Regions from separate parts of the Pantoea vagans genome, predicted to be linked through region 1. Evidence: predicted binding sites of a transcription regulator. Region 1 holds the regulator's gene; each other region holds the start of a gene.
What was found. Region 1 encodes CRP, which controls carbon source genes, mostly activating them, when cyclic AMP is high. Its sites were predicted from a motif close to ATGTGANNNNNNTCACAT; they were not measured.

Region 1 (2,202 bases):
ATCACAGTAATCTGCCAGTTCGCGATACAGCAGGCTCAGGGTTTCACGCATCGGCTGCTCTTTCCACAGCCAGAACCAAAACCAGTTAAACAGGCCGTACCAGAACGTACCGCCGATATACAGCAGCGGCGGCACCCAGACCGGCATCCTTCCAACCAGGCTGAGGCTAAAGATGGCGGCGATCAGGGTGGCTGGCAGCAAGCGGCCATGCAACGGGCTGATTTCGCCGGTGACACCAATCAGCAGCGGCAGCACAAACAGAATGAGCGGCAGCGGAATCTGATAATCCGTGAGCAACTGGATCGAAAAACTGCCGATGGCAAACAGCGAACCGCCGACAATCAGACGTTTGAAGAAGCGTTTATGCGGGGTATCCAGACCGGCCATGTTGCAGCAGGCAGGCACTAATGAGAACAACAGGCCTTTTTGCAGATCGCCAAACAGCCAGCCAAGTGCCACAGGCAGGCACAGCACCAGCGTTTGCCGCAGGGCGTAGTTGACCTCAGGATGATAGATGATTCGGCGCCACATCAGCTCATCGCAAACAAAAACGGCGCGATGTTGCCATCACGCCGTGGGTGATAAGAAATTAGCGGGTGCCGTAAACGACGATGGTTTTACCGTGTGCGGAGATCAGGTTCTGATCTTCCAGCATTTTCAGGATGCGCCCCACGGTTTCGCGTGAGCAACCCACGATCTGACCAATCTCCTGACGGGTGATTTTAATCTGCATCCCGTCTGGGTGAGTCATCGCATCTGGCTGTTTGGCCAGATTAAGCAGTGTTTGCGCGATACGGCCCGTCACATCGAGGAAGGCAAGGTTGCCCACTTTCTCGGAGGTGATTTGCAGACGACGCGCCATTTGCGACGAGAGTCGCATCAAAATATCCGGGTTTACCTGAATCAGCTGACGGAATTTTTTGTAGGAAATTTCAGCCACTTCGCAGGCAGTTTTGGCACGTACCCAGGCACTACGTTCCTGACCTTCTTCAAACAGGCCGAGTTCGCCGATGAAATCTCCCTGATTGAGGTAGGAGAGGATCATCTCTTTGCCTTCTTCATCTTTGATCAGAACCGCAACGGAACCTTTCACGATGTAGTACAGCGTTTCCGCTTTCTCACCCTGATGGATGAGCGTGCTCTTTGACGGATATTTGTGAATATGGCAATGGGACAGGAACCATTCGAGTGTAGGGTCTGTTTGCGGTTTGCCGAGAACCATTCGCTATTATCCTCTATTGTAATCGTGCCCAAAGCACAGGGGGCAGTTTTCCCTGTCAGGCGGTGTAATCGTCGAGCGTTTTATTTCCGGGTGATTCTTAAGCTACGCTTTTGATTCTTCCCGCCTTCGTCTGTTACGACGAAAATATTTTCAGCACTGTTTGTAGCACAGCTTTTGCAAGCTGTCTTCTGTTGTCTCGCTTCAGCAACAGGCGGAAGAGTCTGGATTGCTGTTTATCAACTGAAAGCGTACTCTGGCGGCAAAATAGCCACTTCAGGAGAAAGAATAATGCAGGCACGAGTGAAATGGGTGGAGGGGTTAACCTTTCTCGGAGAATCCTCATCTGGCCATCAGGTATTAATGGACGGTAATTCAGGGGATAAAGCGCCGAGTCCAATGGAGATGGTTCTGATGGCGGCGGGCGGCTGTAGCGCGATTGACGTGGTGTCTATCCTGCAAAAGGGCCGTAATGATGTGGCCGATTGCGAGGTGAAGCTCACCTCTGAACGCCGTGAAGAAGCGCCACGTATTTTTACCCACATCAACCTGCATTTTATTGTCAGCGGCAAAGCGTTGAGTGATAAAGCCGTGGCCCGCGCGGTTGATCTCTCCGCTGAGAAGTACTGTTCAGTAGCGATCATGCTGGGCAAAGGCGTGGAAATCACCCACAGCTATGAAGTGGTAGAGCTGTAATTCTACTGTAGCGGCGCGATTTATCGCGCGGTGTGATGCACGCCATACATCGTGCCGCTACAGAAATTCTGGATTATTCAATCCGTTTACCTTCTATCAGCCGTTGCACCAGCGGTGTCATGATCAATTCCATCGCCAGCCCCATTTTGCCCCCCGGCACCACCAGCGTATTCATGTGTGAAATGAACGAGCCCTGAATCATTGCCAGCAGGTAAGGGTAGGCAATCCCCTCCAGACCACGGAAATGGATCACCACAAAACTTTCGTCGAGCGAAGGGATCTCACGT
Region 2 (2,202 bases), 760 kb from region 1:
TTTCATCAAGAAGATGCCCTGGGCTTACCAGGATCGCATCTACTATTTTCACAAGTTCCGCAAACTGCCGAACCTGCGCCAGCCTAAAGTCTTCAATGAAAAAGTGCTGTACCGTAAATTCGTGTTTGGTGACTACCAGATTTACGGGCGTTTATCGGATAAATACTCCGTACGCGAGTACATCGCCGAGAAGGTGGGCAGCGAATACTTGATCCCGCTGGTGTATGAGACCAGCGATCCTCACTCGCTGCATACGCTGCCGAGCTGGAAGAACACGGTCATCAAACCCAATCATGCCTCCAACATGGTAGAGATTCTGTTGGAAGAGCCGGATGCGTTGAAGAAGCAGCAGATTATCAGTGACTGCCATCGTTGGTTGAAAACCGATTTTGCCAATGAGGCGCGTGAAATCCACTATCGCTACATTAAGCCGCGAATTTTGGTGGAGAAGTACATTGGTGATGGTAAAACGGCGCCGATTGATTATAAGTTCCACATGTTCAACAAGCGTGACGGCAACTTTGAGTATGTGTTGCAGGTGATCTACAACCGATGTAACCCCTTACTGTCGATGAACTTTTACGTTAACAACCTCAATGAGGCGTATCACAAAATCCGTGATACCGGCCTGGATGTGTCTCCACAGATGGCACAGCTTCAGCATGCTTTAGCGTTAAGTAAAACGCTGGCAAGTGACTTCGATTACGTGCGCGTGGACTGGTACATCGACGGGGAACAGATTTACTTCGGTGAGCTGACGTTCACACCGGGGGCGGGATTGGTCACTGGGCTGGATCGTGGGTTAAACCAGATGATGGGTGATATGTGGATTCAAGATCGCCGCGGTACGCAGAGACCGGGTGTCACGGTTCCGGAAGTGGCTCTTCCCGCCGTTTTGAAGAAAATTTGAGAATCACACAGCAAAATAAAAAACCCCGCTTAGCGGGGTTTTTTATGGGCAGCGATTAAGGCATCGGCCAATCAGCAGGCGTCTGGCTCATCACCTGAATAAAGGCGTTCTTCGAGATTTCCATGAAGTTGTGCAGATTTTCCATGCTCAGGGTAATGCCCAGTAAGCCTGTAACGAACCAGCAGGACATGCCAACACCAATACCGCCGCACATCAATGCCATCACGTGGTGACTGTTTTGGCGCAATCTAATTTTCATGGTGCTCGCGAAGAACATCATAACGGCGCTAAGCAGCTCCCAACGCATGACGATTAAGCTGGTAGTTAAAGTAGCCATCTGCAACAAACCTCTTCAAATCAGTAATATCCCTGACATTGCTGGACATCACTGGCGGCAAAGAAGGAAGGTCAGGGAGGCCCTTCTGGCCGTCTTACTACGCATGGAAACTGTGACTTGGCTCACATTATATCACTCGATTTGAAAGTTTGAACAAAATTTATACCTGGTATGGTAGAAAGATTTTTATCGAAGCGGGGGAATCAGTGAAAACAAGGAGATGGGGGAAGGTGCGCCCGCAAAGGGCGCGCAGAGAGGTTAGCGGACCGGGCAACACTCGCCAGTAGTACGCTGGGCAAAACTGTTCATGCTTTCACTGCAATCAAAACTCAGCAGGCGTGGGCGCTGGATCATCGCCTGACGGCGCATATTGTGGCGATAAGCGGTTGGCGTTTGCGAAAACTGACGGCGAAACACACGCGAGAAAGTCTGCTGTGAGTCGTAACCGTACTGCATCGCAATATCGAACACCGGACGTTGCGTCTGGCGCAGGGCTTCAGCTGCCAGCGTCAAACGACGCTCGCGAATATAGCCACCCAGCGTTTGTTTCGTCACGGTACGGAACATACGCTGCAGGTGCCATTTTGAGTAGCCTGATTTTGCCGCGACTTCATCGATCGACAGCGCCTTATCCAGATTCTCATCGATCCAGTGAGTCAGTGAATGAATGATTTCCTGTTGCATCATAGTCTCATCCTTCTGAAGGTTGTTTTACCTGGTTTGAAATTCGAACTTTTGTTGGGGTGCGAGTATAATTCCTCAAGTTAACTTGAGGTAAAGGCCCTAAATGAAAAAAGAACGCAATTACCCAAAGCCCGTTTTGACACCCGGAGAAGTGGCGAAACGCAGTGGCGTGGCGGTGTCAGCGCTGCATTTCTATGAAACCAAAGGGTTAATTTTTAGCTCACGCAATGGCGGTAATCAGCGGCGCTACAGTCGTGATGTGCTGAGGCGC
Region 3 (2,202 bases), 1.7 Mb from region 1:
AAACCAGGCGGCATCAACGCCCGCCCAGGCCAGCAGATCGCTGTCCCACTCACCGGTTTCGATGTTCAGTAACTGCGTGGTGGTGGCGTTGGTGTATTCCCAGTTCATCCTGCCGGTCAGACGGTAATGCAGATAATCCGGGATCATCAGCGCGTGTTTCACCTGCGCTTGCCAGTCTGGCTGCTGCTGGTGCAGCGCGCGCAGTTGATAGATCGTGTTGAAGGGCAGAAACTGAATGCCGGTGCGTTGGTAGATGGCCGCCTTTCCGAGATCGTTGATGGCCTGCGACATCTGCCCGTCAGTGCGCGGGTCACGATAACTCACCGCCTCACCGACACGATTCCCGTTGGCATCCAGCAGCACCAGGTCCACGCCCCAGGTATCAATACCGATACTGTCCAGCACGATGCCCTCATCATCCAGCTGTGCTAACCCAGCCCGAATCTCTTGCTCCAGACGGTCAAGGTCCCAGCAGTCGTAGCCCGCACGGCGTATACGTTGATTGGGAAAGCGGCACACTTCACGCAGGCTTAGCTTTTGGCTGGTCGAGGTCCACTGCGCGAGCATCACGCGCCCGCTGGATGCGCCTAAATCAATGGCAACAATGTTACGCATACTCATGGCGTTTCTTCCTGTGATGAGAGGGCTCTAGCGTATAAATCCTGAGGTTCTGGCACCTTCCCCTTACTGCCAGCGCGTGAAAGTGTCTGGCAGACGGGCAAAGATGATCGTGAGAGAGCTCACAGAACCGCATCAGGGTAGAGTTGTGAGCGTTACCGCATTTCCATCAAACACTTGGGCGATCTTGAATAAAACGCCATTTTCCTGCGCTGGACGGTTCAAATTTCAAGGTAAGGTGCCGAACGCCTGAGTAGACTCGGTTGCAAAGTTGTTAACGAGAGGCGCATCATGACCGTTTTGCACAGTACAGATTTCTTTCCTGAGGGAAACTACGCGATTGCCATTGAGCCGCGCGTACCGCAGTCGGCCTTCCCCGAACATCATCATGATTTCCATGAAATTGTGCTGGTTGAACAAGGTTCCGGCATCCACGTGTTTAATGGTCAGCCGCAAACCTTATGTGCCGGTTGCGTCTGTTTTATCCGCGATCACGACCGTCATCTGTATGAACAAACGGACAATCTGTGTCTGACCAATGTGCTGTATCGCAGTCCCGCGGCGTTTCGCTTTCTTTCCGGCTTGCAGTCACTGCTGCCGGGAGAAGAGGATGGCAACTACAGTTCGCACTGGCGTATTAACAACAAGGTTATGGCGCAGGCGTTGCACATTGTGACGCAGATGAAGCAGCAAGCGATCTGGTCACTGGAGCGCCAGGCGCACCAGGAGCAACTGTTTTTGCAACTGCTGGTGCTGCTGCGCGAAGCCGGTCACAACGATCAAGCGCAGGATCAGGAAGCACGTCTGCATCGGTTGCTGGACTGGCTCAATGAGCACTACAGTGAAGATATCGTGTGGGATGCGTTGGCCGATCGTTTCTCGCTGTCGTTGCGTACGCTGCATCGTCAGATGAAACAGCAAACGGGTAATACGCCGCAGCGCTATCTCAATCGGTTGCGTCTACTGCAGGCAAGACATCTATTGCGTCATAGTGATATGCGCATTACCGACATCGCTTACCAGTGTGGATTTGGTGATAGCAACCACTTTTCTACCCTGTTCCGGCGAGAATTTGGCTGCGCGCCCCGAGCGGAGCGCCAGCAGATGATGTAATCGGAGTTTTTCATGTCGCTGATATTGAAGCGCGAAGACTATTTCCCGGCCACCAGTCTGCCGATAGCGGTGGCCGAACGCATGCCGCAACCCTCCTTCCCCCCTCATCGCCATGAGTTCAGTGAGATTGTCATTGTCTGGCGTGGCAATGGCTTGCATGTGCTGAACGATCGCCCCTGGCTGATTACCTGCGGGGACGTGTTCTACATCCGTGATAATGACTGTCACAGCTATGACAGCGTCAACGATTTGGCGTTGGATAACATCCTTTACTGCCGCGATCGTTTCCGTTTGAGTCTGGACTGGAGCCAACTGCTGCCACCGGAAGAGGCTGATGCGCCCAGCTGCTGGCGCTTAACCACGCGCGGCATGGCGCTGGCGCGCGGAGTGATCAGTCAACTTGAACGCGAAAGCCGCAAAAGTGATTCATTATCCATTCAACTTTCTGAAGCGCTGTTCCTGCAATTAGCG
Region 4 (2,202 bases), 960 kb from region 1:
ACGCGTACGCCTGAGCATCAAAGAAGCGACAGAGCAGAAACCAGCGGAAGAAACCACTGCTGCGACTGATGCACCTGACGCCGAGTAAGCGTTTACTGATTGGCCTCTCCCTGCATTGCGGGGAGAGGTGTTTGGATCATCGCGAGGGCGGGAATCCTTGTGCACAGCAGGCGGATGACAGGATGGTTATCCCAATGTTTGTATTCGGGAGTGGGAAATGAAGCCTTTTTTGCGCTGGTGTTTTGTTGCGACAGCTATCACGCTGGCAGGATGCAGCAACTCCAATTGGCGTAAGAACGAAGTTCTGGCAGTACCTTTGCAGCCCACACTGCAGCAAGAGGTGATCCTGGCGCGCATGGAACAAATTCTTGCCAGTCGTGCCCTCACCGATGATGAACGCGCACAGCTATTATATGAGCGCGGAGTGTTGTATGATAGTTTGGGTCTGAGGGCATTAGCGCGGAACGATTTTTCGCAAGCGCTGTCTATAAGACCAGATATGCCCGAGGTGTTTAACTACCTTGGTATATATCTAACGCAGGCAGGCAATTTTGATGCTGCCTATGAAGCGTTTGATTCTGTACTTGAGCTTGATCCAACTTACAACTATGCGCATTTAAATCGTGGTATCGCCCTCTATTACGGCGGTCGATACAAGTTAGCGCAAGATGATCTGCTGGCGTTTTATCAAGACGATCCTAACGATCCTTTCCGCAGCCTTTGGCTCTATCTCGTTGAAAGCGATATGGATGCAGACAAGGCGAAAGTCGCGCTACAACAGCGCCACGACAAAGCGGTCCGGGACCAATGGGGATGGAATATTGTCGAGTTCTACCTTGGCGACATCAGTGAAAAAACGCTGATGGAACGTCTCAAGGCGGACGCAACGGATAACACCTCGCTCGCTGAACATCTCAGTGAAACCAACTTCTATTTAGGTAAGTACTACCTAAGTCTGGGGGAGAAGGACGACGCGAAAGCGTTGTTCAAACTGGCGGTGGCTAACAACGTTAACAACTTTGTTGAGCACCGATACGCATTGTTGGAACTGGCGCAACTCGGCCAGACACAAGACGATTTATCAGAATCTGACCAGCAATAGCTGACGAACTTTTTTTGCCTGAATTCTTGTAAAGTCATCATCTTCAAGGTGAGGGCTTTTCTGTTCGTCAAAACTTCTAATTTGAGCCGGTTCACACTTTTTGATGAAAATGACTGAAAATTTTCACGACGAGTTATGTAGACTGGCCGCCGCAATCTAAGAGGCACGTGTACTACATGACTGATATTCAAACCACTTTTTCTGACCTTGGCCTGAACGCTGACATCCTCGAATCACTGAACGGCATGGGCTACGTTAAGCCATCCCCAATCCAGGCTGAGTGTATTCCTCACCTGCTGGCGGGCCGTGATGTGCTGGGTATGGCGCAGACCGGTAGTGGTAAAACGGCGGCATTCTCCCTGCCGCTGCTGAACAACATTGATCCATCTGTTAAAGCACCGCAAATTTTGGTGCTGGCTCCAACTCGCGAACTGGCTGTTCAGGTTGCTGAAGCCATGACCGAATTCTCTAAACACATGCGTGGCGTCAACGTCGTGGCCCTGTACGGCGGCCAACGTTATGACGTGCAGTTGCGTGCACTGCGTCAGGGTCCACAGGTTGTTGTGGGTACGCCTGGCCGTCTGCTGGATCACCTGAAACGTGGCACCTTAGACCTGTCTAACCTGCGTGGCCTGGTGCTGGACGAAGCGGATGAAATGCTGCGTATGGGCTTCATCGAAGACGTTGAAACCATCATGGCGCAGATTCCAGACGGTCATCAGACTGCGCTGTTCTCAGCTACCATGCCAGAAGCGATTCGTCGTATTACTAAGCGCTTCATGAAAGATCCACAGGAAGTGCGTATCCAGTCAAGCATGACTACGCGTCCTGATATCTCTCAGTCTTACTGGACCGCCTACGGCCGTAAAACTGACGCGCTGGTGCGTTTCCTGGAAGCGGAAGATTTCGATGCGGCTATCATCTTCGTGCGTACCAAAAACGCGACGCTGGAAGTGGCCGAAGCGCTGGAGCGCAGTGGTTATAACAGCGCCGCGCTGAACGGTGACATGAATCAGGCACTGCGTGAGCAGACGCTGGAGCGTTTGAAAGATGGTCGTCTCGACATCCTGATCGCCACCGATGTTGCAGCTCGTGGTCTG

Region 2: LK04_RS17230 (YjcB family protein) is a predicted target of CRP. The motif match lies at 1,358-1,375, and genes of this name have one in related genera.
Region 3: rhaS (HTH-type transcriptional activator RhaS) is a predicted target of CRP. The motif match lies at 765-782, and genes of this name have one in related genera.
Region 4: yrbN (protein YrbN) is a predicted target of CRP. The motif match lies at 1,182-1,199, and genes of this name have one in related genera.

Annotation. Positions count from the first base shown of each region.
Region 1 covers NZ_CP011427.1:163,042-165,243, forward strand. The annotation lists gene LK04_RS00720 (YccS/YhfK family putative transporter) at 1-531, opposite strand, end outside; gene crp (cAMP-activated global transcriptional regulator CRP) at 590-1,222, opposite strand; gene LK04_RS00730 (OsmC family protein) at 1,511-1,915, shown strand; gene LK04_RS00735 (phosphoribulokinase) at 1,989-2,202, opposite strand, start outside.
Region 2 covers NZ_CP011427.1:3,714,271-3,716,472, reverse strand. The annotation lists gene LK04_RS17235 (ATP-grasp fold amidoligase family protein) at 1-910, shown strand, start outside; gene LK04_RS17230 (YjcB family protein) at 966-1,247, opposite strand; gene soxS (superoxide response transcriptional regulator SoxS) at 1,506-1,934, opposite strand; gene soxR (redox-sensitive transcriptional activator SoxR) at 2,035-2,202, shown strand, end outside.
Region 3 covers NZ_CP011427.1:1,870,024-1,872,225, reverse strand. The annotation lists gene rhaB (rhamnulokinase) at 1-621, opposite strand, end outside; gene rhaS (HTH-type transcriptional activator RhaS) at 910-1,731, shown strand; gene rhaR (HTH-type transcriptional activator RhaR) at 1,744-2,202, shown strand, end outside.
Region 4 covers NZ_CP011427.1:3,518,253-3,520,454, reverse strand. The annotation lists gene pnp (polyribonucleotide nucleotidyltransferase) at 1-88, shown strand, start outside; gene nlpI (lipoprotein NlpI) at 218-1,102, shown strand; gene yrbN (protein YrbN) at 1,206-1,262, shown strand; gene LK04_RS16370 (DEAD/DEAH family ATP-dependent RNA helicase) at 1,279-2,202, shown strand, end outside.